Regions from separate parts of the Sinorhizobium sp. M4_45 genome, predicted to be linked through region 4. Evidence: predicted binding sites of a transcription regulator. Region 4 holds the regulator's gene; each other region holds the start of a gene.
What was found. The regulator PhoB, encoded in region 4, activates phosphate uptake and scavenging genes when phosphate is short. The targets are predictions, from matches to a motif close to TGTCATNNANCTGTCAT.
Positions count from the first base shown of each region.

Region 1 (4,208 bases), on a different contig from region 4:
AGCCCGGGATGGCGATCGCCTTCAGGATCGCGCGGCGGATCATCCGCTTCGTCTGCTCGTCCAGATAGGCGAAGTTGTAAGTTGCGAGGTCGTTCATTCGGCGGCCTCCTTCATGCCGTCCCTGCCGCCGGCCTGGGCGGCGTCGTGTTCCCGGCGCATGCGCCTGACCAGGTCGAGCTCGGCCTGGAAGTCGACGTAATGCGGCAGCTTCAGATGTTCGACGAAGCCGGTCGCCTGGACGTTGTCGGCATGCGAGATGACGAATTCCTGATCCTGGGCGGGGGCGACGATGTCCTCGTCGAATTCGTCGGTCCGGAGGGCCCGATCGACCAGCGACATCGACATCGCCTTGCGCTCGCTCTGGCCGAAGACGAGTCCGTAGCCGCGGGTGAATTGCGGCGGCTGCTTGGCCGAGCCCTTGAACTGGTTGACCATCTGGCATTCGGTAACGCGGATGACCCCAAGTGAAACGGCAAAGCCCAGCTCCGGCAGTTCCAGTTCGACCTCGACCTCGCCGATCCTGACCTCGCCGACGAAGGGATGCGTGCGGCCATAGCCGCGCTGCGTGGAGTAGGCGAGCGCCAGCAGGAATCCTTCGTCGCCACGGGCAAGCGCCTGCAGGCGGAGATCGCGTGCCATCGGAAATTCCATCGGCTCGCGCGTGAGGTCGCCCGCCACGTGACCTTCCGGCATCCGGCCGTCGCCCTCGATCAGACCTTCGCCGTCGAGAATGTCGGAGACGCGCATGACAGGTTCGCCCGGCTCCTTGAGCGCCGGCTCATCGACCGGCTCTTCGCCGATGAGCGACGGGTCGAGAAGCCGGTGCGTATAGTCGAAGGTGGGGCCGAGCAGCTGGCCGCCGGGGAGATCCTTGTAGGTTGCCGAGACGCGCCGCTCGACCTTCATTTTCGCGGTGTCGACCGGTTCGGAACAGCCGAAGCGCGGAAGGGTCGTGCGGTAGGCGCGCAGGATGAAGATCGCCTCGATCATGTCGCCGCGCGCCTGGCGCACGGCAAGGGCCGCAAGCGCACGGTCGTAAAGCGAGGCCTCGGCCATTACGCGGTCGACCGCGAGCCCGAGCTGCTCGACGACCTGTTCTATGGTGATCGCGGGCAGCGCCCGGTCGCCGCGCCGGCGATCGGCCAGCAGCCGGTGAGCATTGGCAATGGCGGCTTCTCCGCCCTTGACAGCTACATACATGCGCTTACTCCCGCTCGAGTTTGGTGGTGCGCGGCAGGCAAAGCACTGCCTCGCGCGCCGTCAGGACGAGATCGATGCCGCGCGGAAAGATCGCCCGGTTGGCGGCCCAGAGGTCGAGGAACACGTCGGGCAGGCCCTTCGGTGCGATGACGATCCCGCTCTTGATTCCCGGTCCCCGGCCGATCAGCGGCCGCCCGCCCTCGAGCGCTTCCACCTCGACGACGAGCGTGGTGGAACGGTCGGGATATTCCTGCGTGCCGAGGGCGAACTGGTCGAAGCCCGGCACAGCCGCGCCCTTCTCGAAGAAGGCAAAGCGGGCCTCGTCCTTCGTCTCGGTGACGCCCGCGCCGGTGTGAAACGCGATCCACTTCGGCGCCGAGGATTTGGAGAGCGCCGGCGATAGCCAGACCGGCGTGTCGTGGTCGCAGAGCGTGAGCGCGACGGCTCCGCTTGCCTCTCCGAGTGGCGCCGGCGGGGCTGCTGCAGTGGAAAGCCGGCCGACGGTGCCCGGGCGGGCGAAGCAGTCCATCAGGCTGCGGAACACGGACTGCGCCTCGAAGACAGGATCGGCGAAGGCGCCGCTATAGATTTGCGATTGGGCAGTCATCAATCCTCTCCGCGGACCATGGTGAAGAAGTCGACGCGGGTCGCAGCCGTTTCCTCGGCCTTGCGACGGTCTTCCGCTTCAAGACGAGCGGCCACCTGCTCGTGCAGCGCCTCGACGCTTGCGCGATGCGCAGCGCTCTGAAAAAGCGCGTCGAAGATCGCGGCAAAGCGGGCGCGTGCCTTGTCGGTGCCGAGCAGCTGGCCATGGCCGATCTCTCCGGTCGAAAGCCGCACGGTGGCGCGTGAAACGGTGGCCTCGCCGAGGTTGAAAGGATCGCCGCCGCCGCCGATCTTGCCGCGCACCATGACGAGCCCGGTTTCCGGACCGCGCACCGGCGCGACCTCCGGCTTGTCGTCGATCGCGTCCCAGGCCATGGAAAGTTCGCCGAGCGTCGCGCGCGCCAGAAGCCGCATGCCTTCCCGGCGCTGAGCGACGGCTTCATCACTTATCTTCGCTGCGTCCATCATCTCACTCCAAAATGTCTATTGATCTAGACAACTATACATCTTATACCTTTCCATAGCCTTCGCAAATGACAGGCTTGTGACATTTGCCAAGAAGCTGGCGGCAAAGAAGTGGGGCGAAGAAGATGGTGGCGAAGGTCGTCGAACGGCAGATGGGCGTGGCGCTGTGGCGGCAGATTGCCGACAGAATACGGCTCGCGATCAGCAACGGCGACTATGACGCGACCGGCATGGTGCCGCCGGAGACGGCCCTTGCAGCGGAATTCGGCGTCAATCGCCACACCGTCCGCAGCGCGCTGGCAGCACTCGCGGAAGAAGGTCTGGTGCGGGCGGTGCAGGGGCGCGGCACGATGATCGAGCGCAAGGATCGTGTGAGCTATCCGATCTCGCGGCGCACTCGCTTCTCCCAAGGTCTCGGCCGCCAGGTGAAGGAAATCGGAACCGAGCTCCGGGGACATCGCCAAGTGTCGGCAAGCGGCGAAATCGCCGCTGCGCTCGGCGTTCCCCCGGGCACCCCTCTGATCGAGCTCAGCACCGTCAGCAGCGGCGACGGGCGGCCGCTTTCGACGGCGGTCAGCTACTACCCCGCCGAGCGCTTTGCGAGGATGGCGGAGGAGTATGCGCGGCTCGGCTCGGTCACCAAGGCCTTTGCCGTGCATGGACTCGACGACTACGTCCGGGTCTCGACGGAGATCGTCGCGCGGCACGCGGACGCAGAGGAACTCTCGCTTCTGAAACTCTCGCCGGGGGCGATCGTCATGGAGACGCAATCGGTCAATGCGGATCTCGGAGGCCGCCCGGTCGAATATTCGCGAACGCGCTTTGCCGCCGACCGGATGAAGCTCCGGATCGAGACCTGAACTCGGCCGGACGCCGGGGACTACACGTTTCGCCGCCTGCCTTCGATCAGATCCAGCACGGCGCGCGCGGCGTCGAGCACCTGGGTGCCGGGTCCGAAGACGGCGGCGACGCCGTTCTCCATCAGATAATCATAGTCCTGCCGGGGAATGACACCGCCGCAGACGACGATAATGTCCTCGCCGCCGCGCTTCTTCAGTGCCTCTGCGAGCTGCGGCATCAGCGTCCTGTGGCCGGCGGCAAGCGATGAAACGCCGATAACGGTGACCTCTTCGGCGAGCGCCAGATCGGCGGCTTCTTCCGGCGTCTGGAACAAGGGGCCTGCGACGACGTCGAAGCCGATATCGCCGAAGGCGGATGCGATCACCTTGGCGCCGCGGTCGTGTCCGTCCTGGCCGAGCTTGGCTACCATGATCTTCGGCTTGTGGCCGAGCCGTTTCGTCGCTTCCCCGAGCCGCCCGGCGAGTACGCCGAGTTCCGGATCTCCTTCATAAGCCTTGCCGTAGATGTCGGTGACGACTTCCGGAATGGCGGTGTAATCGCCGAAAGCCTCCCGCATGGCATCGGTGATTTCGCCGACGGTGGCGCGGGCCCGGGCGGCCTCGACGGCGGCGGCGAGCAGATTGCCCTTGCCGCTGCGCGCCACGTCGGCCAGCGCGTCCAGCGCTTCCTTCATCTTCCGTGAGTCCCGCCGGCGCCTCGTCTCCTCGATCCGCTTGATCTGAGCCGCCCGAACTGCGGCATTGTCGATCTGGAGGATGTCGATCGGCTGCTCGTTCTCGAGCCGGTACCGGTTGACGCCGACGATTACCTCCTCGCCGCGGTCTACGGCGGCTTGCCGTCGGGTCGCGGCCTCTTCGATCAGCCGCTTCGGCAGGCCGGTATTGACGGCCTTCGTCATGCCGCCCAGCGCCTCCACTTCCTCGATCAGGGCCCAGGCCTTTTCGGCAAGCTCGTTCGTCAGGCTCTCGACGTAATAGGAGCCGGCAAGCGGGTCGACGACCTTCGTCACGCCGGTCTCGTGCTGCAGGATCAATTGCGTGTTGCGGGCGATGCGGGCGGAGAAATCCGTCGGAAGC
Region 1 is NZ_NWVE01000003.1:330,762-334,969, forward strand. Features, by position in the region: gene CN933_RS11795 (alpha-D-ribose 1-methylphosphonate 5-phosphate C-P-lyase PhnJ) at 1-97, opposite strand, end outside; gene CN933_RS11800 (carbon-phosphorus lyase complex subunit) at 94-1,200, opposite strand; gene phnH (phosphonate C-P lyase system protein PhnH) at 1,205-1,807, opposite strand; gene phnG (phosphonate C-P lyase system protein PhnG) at 1,807-2,271, opposite strand; gene phnF (phosphonate metabolism transcriptional regulator PhnF) at 2,397-3,131, shown strand; gene scpA (methylmalonyl-CoA mutase) at 3,152-4,208, opposite strand, start outside.
Region 1: a site for PhoB is predicted at 2,340-2,356, ahead of phnF (phosphonate metabolism transcriptional regulator PhnF). Genes of this name have one in related genera too.

Region 2 (4,208 bases), on a different contig from region 4:
GCATTGTCGTTCAGGAGCCAGCCCGCGTGCACACGGCTTGCCTCGAGGCCGGCGAGCGAGCCGATCGCGGTTGCCTCGGCGAAGCGGGCAAGGAGATCGTCGATCCTGCATGCGGCGAGTTTCGCACCCGCACGGGAGAGTGCCTGCAGGCTCCTTTCGAAAGCCGCCGCAATCTCCGGCGCAAGCCCTTCGAGAAGGGCGCCTTCGGGGATGCCGAGCTTCAGGCCGGCGAGCGGTACGGGTTCGAGCGATCTCGGCGTCTCGCCGGCCATGACCGCGTCGGCGGCCGCGCAATCGGCGACCGTGCGCGCAAGCGGGCCGATCGAATCGAGGCTGGGGGACAGGGGAAAGGCGCCCTCCAGAGATACGCGGCCGGCGGTGGGCTTGAAGCCGACCAGGCCCTGCAGGGCGGCCGGAATGCGCACCGAGCCGCCGCTGTCGGAGCCGATGGCGATCTCGCTCGTGCCCTCCGCCGCCGAGACAGCGGCACCCGAGGAGGAACCGCCGGGAATGAGGCTCGGGTCGACGGCGTTGCCGGGCACCGGGTAATGCGGATTGAGGCCGACGGCGGTAAAGGCGAATTCCGTCATGTGAGACTTGCCGATGATGACGGCGCCGGCCGCGCGCAGGCGCCGGACGATCGCCGCGTCCGCTGTTGCCGGAGGCGCCGCGCGGCGGATGATGGAGCCCGCAAGCGTCGGCTCGCCGGCGATGTCGAAGAGGTCCTTGATGGAGACGATCCGCCCGTCGAGGGGCCCGAGGCTCGTGCCCTCGCGCCGCCTCCCGTCGGCAGCGTCCGCTTCCGCGCGGGCTCGCTCCCGATAGAGCTTTACAAAAACGCGTTCATCGTTCCGCCGCCCGTCAAGTCGGGCGAGAACGGCTTCGATTCGGTCGCGGGACGGCATATCTGACGGGGGCAAGGAAGGAACCTCGTGAATTGCGGCCCAAGTCCGGATGGAAGTCCTTGGAAGCGCTCCAATATTTAAAGGATCGCACGATTGATGTACAATAGGGGGCGATAGCGACAAGCAATCTGGAAGACGCCGATGCGAATTCTACGATCCTCCGCAATCCTCGACTCCTCCGCCATCCACGAGGTCAGATACGATGCGCCGCGCCGGACGTTGAGCGTCTGGTTTCTCGGCAACCGCAGGCCCTATCACTACCTCGACGTTCCGGAAGAGGTTTACGAGGAACTGTTGCATACGGATTCCGCCGGCAACTATTTCAACCAGCACATACGCCATCACTACGGGTTCCTGCATTAGGGCCTGTTTCATTACTGAGATTCATTTCGGAGGACTGCAATCTCTCCTCCTTCGTCATCTCTCTGCTTGTAAAAGATGAAAGCAGCGCCGCGTCTGCGGCCCGGGAAGAGCTCTTTCAGCCCAAGGACTTGGTCTGGCTGGATTCCTGTGACGAGCACAGGAATGAGGAAATCAAACAAGCGGCGGCGCGTGGCCCGAATCTCAACAGGCCTTAAGAAGGTATCGGAGGACTGAAATCTCTCCTTCTTCCGCATCTCTGTGCTTGTCACAGAGATGCAAGCAGCGCCGCGTCTGCGGCGCGGGAAGAGCTCTTTCAGCCCAAGGACTTGGTCTGGCTGGATTCCTGTGACAAGCACAGGAATGAGGAAATCGAACAAGCGGCGGCGGGTGGCCCGCGCCCGTTTCACAGAACTGTCGCCAAACAGTCCGAATAGTTTCATCCGTCTGTAAAGCCGCTGACATCCGGCTGGCCAATGGTCCGCTCGCGAGAACCGACGATTCGCGAAACGGAACCGGAGGCAGGGATTGGCCGCTCTTCGAAACACCCTCACCAGGCGTTCTTTCCTCTTCTCTGCCGGCGCCGCCGGTCTTGTCGCTTCTTCCGGTCTCGCCACGCCATTCTATGCGCGCGGCTACGGGCGGCCGGAATTCGCCCATGGGGTGCAGTCCGGCGATGTCGATACGGGCTCGGGGATGATCTGGACGCGGGTCGATCGGCCGGCGCGCGTTTCCGTCGAATATTCGACCACCGAGAGCTTTTCGAATGCCGTCAGGCTTGCCGATATCGATGCGACGCCGCTGACGGACTGCGCCGTCAAGTGCCGGCTCGACAAGCTGCTGCCGGACCAGGACATTTTCTATCGCTTCGTCGCGACCGATCTCTACGACGCCAATCGCGTCTCCGAACCGGTCGTCGGGCGCTTCCGGACGGCTCCCTTGCGGCGCCGCTCCGTGCGCTTCGTCTGGTCCGGCGACACGGCGGGGCAGGGTTGGGGCATCGACGAGATCGGCATGAAGACCTATTCGACCATGCGGCTGCACGAGCCGGATTTCTTCATTCATTCCGGCGACACGATCTATGCCGACAACCCCATCCCCGACGAGATCAGGCTGCGCGATGGCGGCATGTGGAAGAACCGGATCGTCACGCCCGAGAAGCGCGACGTCGCGCGCACGCTCGAGGAATATCGCGGCCAGTGGAAGTACAACCTGCTCGACGAGCATGTGCGGAGGCTCCATGCCGAATGTCCCACCTTCTATCAGTGGGACGACCACGAGGTCCTGAACAACTGGTCGGCCTCGACCGATCTCAGCGACGATCCGCGCTATCCGGAGAAGGATGTCGCCGTCTATGCCGCCCGCGCGGCCCGCGCCTTCCACGAGATGACGGCGATCCGCACGCTTCCGACGGAGCCCGGCCGCATCTTCCGCAAGATCGCCTATGGTCCGCTGCTCGACGTCTTCTTCGTCGATCTGCGCTCCTATCGCGGCCCCAACCAGGGCGAGGGGGGTGGCGACCTCTTCGGCTGGCGGCAGGCGGACTGGCTGAAGCGCGAGCTTGCGGCGTCCAGCGCCACCTGGAAGGTGATCGCCTGCGACATGCCGATCGGCCTCATCGTCTGGGACGACTATTCGGCAAGGCGCGGATCGGATGCCATCGCCGATGGCGACAATGGCGCGCCGAAGGGGCGCGAGACGGAATTTGCGGATCTCCTGCGCTTCGTCCGCGACAACGCGATCGAGAACATCGTCTGGCTGACGGCGGACGTGCATTACACGGCGGCGCATCACTACGATCCCTCGCGGGCCGCCTTCAAGGACTTCTCGCCGTTCTGGGAGTTCGTCTCCGGGCCGCTTCATTCCGGCACCTACGGACCGAAGGAGCTCGACATGACCTTCGGCCCCGAGGTTCGCTTCATCAAGGCGTCGGGCGGAGGAATCGACAGCAACCTGCCGCCGTCGGCGGGCCTGCAATTCTTCGGCATCGTCGATATCAGCGGCCAGACGCGGCAGATGACGGTGCGGCTGATGGACCGGCAGGATCGGGAACTCTGGCGGGTAATCCTCGATCCGGCGGTGTCCGTTTGAGCCGGCGGCGCTTCACGCAGGTCAGCCCTGCGCGCCGGCCCCCTTTCGCTTCCGGGAAAAAACCTGTATGAGCGCGGCAACTGAAAAGCGGTACCTGCCTCGTCGCGCGTGCCCACGAACTTTCCGAGACAAAAAATGAGCATTCGCAACATCGCGATCATCGCGCACGTCGACCATGGGAAAACCACGCTCGTCGACGAACTCCTGAAGCAGTCGGGCTCCTTCCGCGAAAACCAGCGCGTCGCCGAGCGCATGATGGATTCCAACGAACTGGAAAAGGAACGCGGCATCACCATCCTCGCCAAGGCGACTTCGGTCGAGTGGAAGGGTACGCGCATCAATATCGTCGATACCCCCGGCCACGCCGACTTCGGCGGTGAAGTCGAGCGCATTCTGTCGATGGTGGACGGCGCCATTGTTCTGGTCGACGCCGCCGAAGGCCCGATGCCGCAGACGAAATTCGTCGTGGGCAAGGCGCTCAAGGTCGGTCTTCGGCCGATCGTGGCGATCAACAAGATCGATCGTCCCGATGCCCGTCACGAGGAAGTCATCAACGAGGTATTCGATCTCTTCGCGGCGCTGGACGCGACCGATGAGCAGCTCGATTTCCCGATTCTCTACGGTTCCGGCCGTAACGGCTGGATGAACGTCGCGCCGGAAGGTCCGCAGGATCAGGGCCTGGCACCGCTCCTCGATCTCGTTCTCGATCACGTTCCGGAGCCGAGCGTCGGCGAAGGTCCGTTCCGGATGATCGGCACCATTCTGGAAGCCAATCCCTTCCTCGGCCGCATCATCACCGGGCGCATTCATTCCGGTTCGATCAAGCCGAACCAGGCGGTCAAGGTCCTCGGG
Region 2 is NZ_NWVE01000005.1:127,923-132,130, reverse strand. Features, by position in the region: gene CN933_RS15805 (amidase) at 1-920, opposite strand, end outside; gene CN933_RS15800 (KTSC domain-containing protein) at 1,047-1,268, shown strand; gene CN933_RS15790 (alkaline phosphatase D family protein) at 1,794-3,356, shown strand; gene typA (translational GTPase TypA) at 3,492-4,208, shown strand, end outside.
Region 2: a site for PhoB is predicted at 1,670-1,686, ahead of CN933_RS15790 (alkaline phosphatase D family protein). Genes of this name have one in related genera too.

Region 3 (4,208 bases), on a different contig from region 4:
TCCATCGCCTGCAGCGTGCCGATGACGCCGGTGAGCGCGCCCAGGACGCCCGCTTCGGCGCAGCTCGGCACGGTGCCCGGCGGCGGCGGCTCCGGGAAGAGATCGCGGTAGGAGGGATTCGGGTGCCCCTCGGCATCGGTCTCGTAGGGCTTCAGCACGGTGACCGAGCCGTCGAAGCGTCCGACGGCACCGGTGACGAGCGCCACGCCTGCCGCCGCGGCCGTATCGGCGGCGAGATAACGCGTATCGAAATTATCCGACCCGTCGACGACGAGATCGTATTGGCGCAAGAGCGCATCGGCATTTTCGGGGTCCAGCCTGAGCGCGTGCGTCATGACCTTCACATGTGGATTGAGGGCGTCGATCGCCGCGGCGGCGCTCTCGACCTTCGGCCGCCCGATATCGGCGGTGGCGTGGATCACCTGACGCTGCAGGTTCGACAACGAGACCACGTCATCGTCGACGATCCCGAGCGTGCCGACACCGGCGGCCGCGAGATATTGCAGAGCCGGCGCGCCGAGCCCGCCCGCGCCGATGACGAGCACGCGCGCGGCCTTGAGTTTCTGCTGCCCCGGGCCGCCGATCTCCGGCAGCACGATGTGGCGTGCGTAGCGCGCGATCTCCGAAGGAGCGAGCGTCGCATCGGTCGTCATTGGCGTCTCCATTTAATTTTCGCGGACGGCGCTCTATGTCACCCGGAAACGCGGCCGTTTGCAACGGCCAGATATTGAGCCCGCTCGCCAAGGGCGTCGAACATCGCCCGGTCGGTGCCCGTCATGAAGGCTTGGCCGCCGAGCCCGTCGACCAGATCGAAGAGGGCGGCACGGCGTCCCCGATCGAGATGGGCGGCGATTTCGTCGAGCAGCAACACCGGGGCGTGGCCGGTCATATCCCCGACGAGCCGTGCATGCGCGAGAACCAGACCGACGAGCAGCGCCTTCTGCTCGCCGGTCGAACAACGCTCTGCCTCCATGTCCTTTTCCCGGTGGCGGATCAGGAGATCGGTGCGGTGCGGCCCGTCGAGCGTGCGGCCGGCGGCCGCATCGCGGGCACGGCCTTCGGCGAGCATTGCCAGATAGCGCTCTTCGAGTTCAAAGGCGGGAATACCTGCACAGTCATCGAGAAAGCCGGCGAGCGACAGGCTTGCGGACGGAAAGGTCCCATCGCTCCGGCTTCGCTCGACGAGGGCCGAGAGCAGGCCAAGCATCTCCTGACGGGCGAGCGCCATGGAGATGCCGAGCCCGGCCATTTCGCGCTCGATGGCCGACAGCCAGGCGGGATCGGGTCGGAATTCCGAGAGTAGCCGGTTGCGGCTGCGCATGGCGCGCTCGAACTCGCTGGCGCGCCGGCCGTGCCCGGGATCGAGCGACAGCACCAGCCGGTCGAGAAAGCGCCTGCGGTCGGCGGAAGGGCCGGTGAAGAGGCCATCCATCGCCGGCGTGAGCCAGAGCACCCGGAGGTGATCGGTGAGTTCGTCGACCGTGCGGGCCGCAGTGCCGTTGAGTCTGAGGCGCCGTGATTGCCCCTCCTCGGTCCCTTGAGTACCGGTGCCGATCTCCACCGAACCTTCCATGCCGTCGACGGCGGCGAAGATCGAGAAACCATCGGCGGCGCCGACCCGGGCGATATCCGCATAGGCAGCGCGCCTCAAGCCGCGCCCGGGCGAAAGAAGGGAGACCGCCTCCATCAGATTGGTTTTACCCGCGCCGTTCTCGCCGGTCAGCACCACATGACGCTGGTCGAGGTCGAGCGCCAGCGTTGCATAGTTGCGAAAGTCGCTCAGTTTCAGGCGTGTGAGAAAGACCTTGTGGGGCATTGCGGGTCCGAATTCGACGTTGCTGTCAGGTAGGATGAAAGCCGGGCCAAGGCAAGGCGGAAAGGGCGTTCCGTCTGCCTCTCCACGGCCCGCGGCAATTCCGTGTCCGGGCTGCGCATTGCCGCCCAATCGCCTGTGGGAAAGCCCTTTTTTTCGGCCGCACCGGAACTTTCCCCGAGCGCGCAAGTACAATATGACAACTGCGTGACAATCGACAGTTGGATGGATCCCTGATGCTCGGCCTGTTTCGCAAGCTCCTCCCCCGGGAAGACCGTTTCTTCGACCTCTTCGCCGACCATTCGCGCACCGTCATGGGTGCGGCGGAGGCGCTGAACGCGCTGCTTGCCGGCGGTCCTGACATCGAAAGCCATTGCGACCGCATCGTCGCGCTCGAGAACGAGGCCGACGAGATCACCCGCGAGGTTCTGCTGGCCGTCCGCCGCAGCTTCATCACCCCCTTCGACCGCGGCGACATCAAGGATCTCATCCAGTCGATGGACGATGCGATCGACATGATGCACAAGACGGTGAAAACGATCCGGCTCTACGAACAGAAGAGCTTCGACCCCGGCATGCAGGCCATGGGCGCGGCGGTCGTCGAGGCCGCCCATCTGGTCGCCGAGGCCATTCCGCTCCTCAGTCGGATCGGCGCCAATGCCCATCGCCTCGGCGCCATCGCCGAGGAGGTGACGCATGTCGAGGATAGATCCGACCAGCTCCACGAGCAGGGCTTGAAGGATCTCTTCCAGCGCCACGGCGCTTCCAATCCTATGGCCTATATCATCGGCAGCGAGATCTACGGCGAACTGGAAAAGGTCGTCGACCGCTTCGAGGACGTGGCAAACGAAATCAGCGGCATCGTGATCGAGAACGTCTGATGGATGCGACGCTCGCCTTCCCGCTGCTCGTGGGGCTCATTGCCGTCGCGCTTTTCTTCGACTTCCTCAACGGCTTGCACGATGCGGCCAATTCGATCGCGACCATCGTTTCGACTCGCGTGCTCCGGCCGCAATATGCTGTTTTCTGGGCGGCGTTCTTCAACTTCATCGCCTTCCTCTTCTTCGGACTGCACGTCGCCGAAACGCTTGGAACGGGCATCATCGATCCGGGTATCGTCACGCCGCAGGTGATCTTCGCGGCGCTGATGGGCGCAATCACCTGGAACATCGTCACCTGGGTCTTCGGCATCCCGTCGAGTTCCTCGCACGCGCTCATCGGCGGCCTCGTCGGTGCCGGGCTGGCCAAGACCGGTTTCAGCTCGATCGTCTGGCAAGGACTCCTGAAGACGGCCGGCGCCATCGTCATGTCGCCGGGCATCGGCTTCGTTCTGGCACTGCTGTTGATCCTGATCGTCTCCTGGGTCTTCGTCCGCCAGACGCCCTTCGCCGTCGACAGCACCTTCCGGGTGCTGCAATTCGTTTCGGCCTCCCTCTATTCGCTCGGCCATGGCGGCAACGATGCGCAGAAGACCATGGGCATCATTGCCGTGCTTCTCTTCTCGCAGGGCTATCTCGGCTCGGAATTCTACGTGCCCTTCTGGGTGGTCATCACATGCCAGGCGGCGATCGCGCTCGGCACGCTCTTCGGCGGCTGGAGGATCGTCCACACGATGGGCTCGAAGATCACCAAACTCAACCCGATGCAGGGCTTCTGCGCGGAGACGGGCGGTGCCATCACGCTGTTCGCGGCGACCTGGCTCGGCATTCCGGTTTCGACCACCCACACGATCACCGGCGCGATCATCGGCGTCGGCGCGGCGAGGCGGGTATCGGCGGTGCGGTGGGGGCTCGCCGGCAACATCGTCGTCGCGTGGGTGATCACCATGCCGGCGGCAGCGTTGATCTCGGCGCTCTGCTATTTCGCCGTGGACCTCATCGCCTGACGCTTTCGCGAGGCACCCCGTTGGCATTGCCGTCGGCGGGGAGTATATTCCCGCCATCTAATAGAATTGCATTCGGAGGAGAGTGAAACTTCCATCGTATCTGAGGAGGAAACGATGACGGACGTCGAGTGGACGATCAAGGGCCGCGAATTCATCCATTGCAACTGCGCCTATGGCTGCCCGTGCCAGTTTAACGCACTGCCTACCGAGGGGCATTGCCGCGCGATCGGGGTCGTCGATATCGACGAGGGATACCATGGCGACACCCGGCTCGACGGCTTGAGGTGCGGCATGATCGTATCCTGGCCCGGTGCCATTCACGAGGGCAGGGGCGCGGTGGTTCCGATCATCGACGAGCGTGCCTCCGACGAGCAGCGGGAGGCGCTGCTACGGATCATGAGCGGCCAGGACACCGAGCCCGGCGCCACCTTCTTCCAGGTGTTCGCGACGACTTTCGAGACCTTCCACGAACCGGTTTTCGCGCCGATCGATTTCGAGATCGACGTCGAA
Region 3 is NZ_NWVE01000004.1:108,901-113,108, reverse strand. Features, by position in the region: gene CN933_RS13495 (molybdopterin-synthase adenylyltransferase MoeB) at 1-665, opposite strand, end outside; gene recF (DNA replication/repair protein RecF) at 692-1,816, opposite strand; gene CN933_RS13485 (DUF47 domain-containing protein) at 2,050-2,694, shown strand; gene CN933_RS13480 (inorganic phosphate transporter) at 2,694-3,698, shown strand; gene CN933_RS13475 (DUF1326 domain-containing protein) at 3,813-4,208, shown strand, end outside.
Region 3: a site for PhoB is predicted at 2,010-2,026, ahead of CN933_RS13485 (DUF47 domain-containing protein). Genes of this name have one in related genera too.

Region 4 (4,208 bases):
CGCTGGAGCCATCCACGGCGCTGCCGGTGCAGATCTACATGTGGGCGAACGAGGCAGAACGTGCCTTCGTCGAGCGTACGTCCGGAGCGATCATCATTCTCCTGATCTTTCTCATCTTCATGAATCTCGGCGCAATTCTCTTGCGGCGTCGCTTTGAGCGTCGCTGGTAGTGGGGTAAGGACTATGAACATCATGTCGGAAGCTGCAGTCGAAAAGGCTCTTGAGCAGAAAATGAATACGGTGCCTTACAAGATGATCGGCAACGATGTGTCGGTCTATTACGGCGAAAAGCGTGCGCTCTTCGACGTCAACCTCAATATCCGCGAGAACACGGTCACGGCGCTGATCGGTCCGTCCGGGTGCGGCAAATCGACGTTTCTGCGCACCTTGAACCGCATGAACGACACGATCGAGAACTGCCGCGTAACGGGCAAGATCACGCTCGACGAGGACGATATCTACGATCCGTCGATCGACGTGGTGGAATTGCGTGCCCGCGTCGGCATGGTGTTCCAGAAACCCAATCCGTTCCCGAAGTCGATCTACGACAATGTCTCCTACGGCCCGCGCATCCATGGCCTGGCACGCACCAAGACCGAACTCGACGAGATCGTGGAAACGAGCCTGCAGAGGGCCGGGCTGTGGAACGAGGTGAAGGATCGGCTGCAGGAGCCGGGCACCGGACTTTCCGGCGGCCAGCAGCAGCGCCTCTGCATCGCCCGCGCCGTTGCCGTCAGCCCGGAAGTCATTCTGATGGACGAGCCCTGCTCGGCGCTCGATCCGATCGCGACCGCGAAAGTCGAGGAACTCATCCACGAATTGCGGGCGAATTTCACGATCGTGATCGTCACCCACTCGATGCAGCAGGCGGCGCGCGTGTCGCAGCGCACGGCCATGTTCCATCTCGGCAATCTCGTAGAGGAGAACGATACCGATAAAATGTTCACCAACCCGGACGATCAGCGCACCCAGGACTACATCATGGGCCGCTTCGGCTGATGGCCGGAGAGGGGCGGCGCTTTTCCGTCCCTCCCGGTCAAGACCGAACGAGGCCCATTCAGAACAGCGCGTCCCCCGAGGAAACGAATATGTCTCACGCACACATCATGTCCGCCTTCGACGAAGAGTTGAAGTATCTCACGCGCCGCATCTCCGAGATGGGCGGTCTCGCCGAGCAGATGGTCGCGGACTCCGTCCGTGCGCTCGTCAATTCCGATCTCGCCCTGGCCCAGAAGGTGATCTCCGACGACATCATTCTGGACGATGCGGAACGGCAGATCGGCGAAAAGGCGATCGTCACCATTGCCAAACGCCAGCCCATGGCCTCGGATCTTCGGGAGATCATGGGTTCGATCCGCATCGCCGCGGACCTGGAGCGCGTGGGCGACCTCGGCAAGAACACCGCAAAGCGGGTGATTGCCGTTGCCGGTTCAGGCATACCGCGCAAGCTTGCGCGCGGCCTCGAACACCTGGCCGAGCTCGCGCTCGTTCAGTTGAAGGAAGTCCTGGACGTCTACGCGTCCCGTTCGCCGGAAAAGGCGAACAGCATTCGCGAACGCGATGAAGAGATCGATGCGATCTACACGTCCCTGTTCCGGGAACTGCTGACCTATATGATGGAAGATCCGCGCAACATCACGCCGTGCACGCATCTTCTTTTCTGCGCCAAGAACATCGAGCGTATCGGCGATCACGCGACCAATATCGCCGAAACGATCTACTATATGGCGACAGGCGCCCAGCCGCAGGGCGAACGGCCGAAGGACGACATGACGTCGACATTGGGTTCCGTGACGGACTGAGATCGCCCGGCAGCCGGTGCCTATGCAGAATTTGTTCCGGCCGCCTTGGCGCGGCCTACCACCGTGCGCGGCGGCATGACGGCTGTCGTGCGTAGGAAGGAGTCCTACTGAATGTTGCCGAAGATTGCCGTAGTCGAAGACGAGGAAGCCCTGAGCGTTCTCCTGCGCTACAATCTCGAGGCGGAAGGCTTCGAGGTCGATACGATCCTTCGCGGCGACGAGGCGGAGATCCGCCTGCAGGAGCGCCTGCCCGACCTTCTCATCCTCGATTGGATGCTGCCCGGGGTTTCCGGTATCGAGCTCTGCCGCAGGCTGCGCCAGCGGCCGGAAACGGAGCGCCTGCCGATCATCATGCTGACCGCGCGCGGCGAGGAAAGCGAGCGCGTGCGGGGCCTTGCCACCGGCGCCGACGATTACGTCGTCAAGCCCTTTTCGACGCCGGAACTGATGGCGAGGGTCAAGGCGATGCTCAGGCGCGCCAAGCCCGAGGTTCTGTCGACGCTCCTGCGCTGCGGCGATATCGAGCTCGACCGGGAGACGCACCGCGTCCACCGACGCAGTCGCGAAGTGCGCCTTGGCCCGACGGAGTTCCGGCTGCTGGAATTTCTAATGTCCTCACCGGGGCGCGTCTTCTCTCGTTCACAGCTCCTGGACGGTGTCTGGGGACACGACATCTATGTCGACGAACGGACCGTGGACGTTCATGTCGGGCGGCTGCGCAAGGCACTGAACTTTTCCAACATGCCGGACGTCATCCGGACGGTGCGCGGCGCTGGCTATTCGCTGGAGAGCTGAGGCCGAAGGTCGCTGGCGCCCGTGCCGGCTTGCGGCATGGCAAAGAAAAAGGGGCCTTTCCGGCCCCGATTTTCGTCGTGCATCCAGAGCGGGATGAGCAAGGCGCCTCAGCGCATGCGCCGGCGCTCGGCGGAGGGCTGGTAGGCCAGCCGGGCATGGAAGGTGCAATAGGGAGAGGCTTCCGGGGAGTCGTTGCCGCAGAAGTGGAACTCTTCCTTGAGCGGGTCGCCGATCGGCCACTTGCAGGTGCGTTCGGTAAGCTCCGTGAGCTCCAGCCGCCGCGACATCGGCAGGACGATGTTCCTGTCGATCTGCAGCTCCTGGTCCATTTCCAGGTCGACTGCGAGCTCTTCCTTGAGCGCGGTCGCACCGGCCGTGCGGGTCACGGTGCGGGTTACGGAACGCGCAGCATAGTTCGGCGCGCGCGGGGCAGACGTCGCCCGTTTGGGCCGGGCTGCAGCGGTCGTGCTTCCTCCGGCCTTGGCGCGCCCGGGCAGGCTCAGCCGATGAACCTTTCCGATGACCGCGTTGCGGCTGACGCCGCCCAACTGCGCCGCGATCTGGCTGGCGCTCAAGCCCTCCGACCACAGCTTCTTCAGTTTCTCGACCCGCTCGTCAGTCCAGTTCATCTCTGCACTCCCCGTTCTCGGCGTTGGGATGGCGGAATCCGTCACCGCTCTCCGGGAAAAACCCGAAGATTCAACGCGATAATACTTTTGGTGACTAGGTCCGCCGCATGCGTCTAGTAATTGAATGTTAACCTACCGGCAGGGTGACTCCGTGGCAAGAGTCGCCGGAATCGCGCCGAATCGATTTCGCGGTTTTCCCCAACTTGCTGTCGGAGCGTTGCATTTTTGCAAGTCCCAGAGTGTGATTTTTTCGCGCTTCGGAATCGGCATCCGCAAAGCGCCTGCAAACCTTGGTTTTGTTGACATCGCGGTGCGAAATGGGAATAGTGCCTGTCGCCGCCGCAAGGCGGCATTTTTGATTTTTATCGGGCCGAATGGTCCGTGCCGCCGGAATGAAGGAGAGCTCGACATGGCCGCAACCACGCCGCTTTACGACACCTATCTGCGCGCGCCGTTGCGTTTCGAGCGAGGTGAAGGCGTTTGGCTGATCGCCGAAGACGGCACGCGCTATCTCGATTTCGCTGCCGGTGTCGCCGTGAACTCGCTCGGCCATGCCCATCCTCATCTCGTCGAGGCGCTGAAGGCGCAGGCCGACAAGGTCTGGCATCTGTCCAATCTCTACGAGATTTCGGGGCAGGAAAGCCTTGCACGGAGGCTGACCCAGGTGACCTTCGCCGATCGGGTGTTCTTCACCAATTCGGGTGCGGAAGCGCTCGAATGTGCGATCAAAACGGCGCGGCGCTATCATTTCGCCAAGGGGCACGTGGAGAAGTTCCACGTCATCACCTTTGAAGGTGCTTTCCACGGCCGCACGCTCGCGACGATCGCCGCCGGCGGACAGCAGAAATACATCGAGGGCTTCGGGCCGAAGGCGCCGGGCTTCTATCAGGTCCCCTTCGGCGATATCGCGGCGGTCAAGAACGCGATCAATGAAGAAACCGCGGCGATCCTCGTCGAGCCGATCCAGGGCGAGGGCGGCATT
Region 4 is NZ_NWVE01000002.1:41,570-45,777, forward strand. Features, by position in the region: gene pstA (phosphate ABC transporter permease PstA) at 1-170, shown strand, start outside; gene pstB (phosphate ABC transporter ATP-binding protein PstB) at 184-999, shown strand; gene phoU (phosphate signaling complex protein PhoU) at 1,089-1,802, shown strand; gene phoB (phosphate regulon transcriptional regulator PhoB) at 1,914-2,597, shown strand; gene CN933_RS05820 (GcrA family cell cycle regulator) at 2,705-3,226, opposite strand; gene CN933_RS05825 (aspartate aminotransferase family protein) at 3,636-4,208, shown strand, end outside.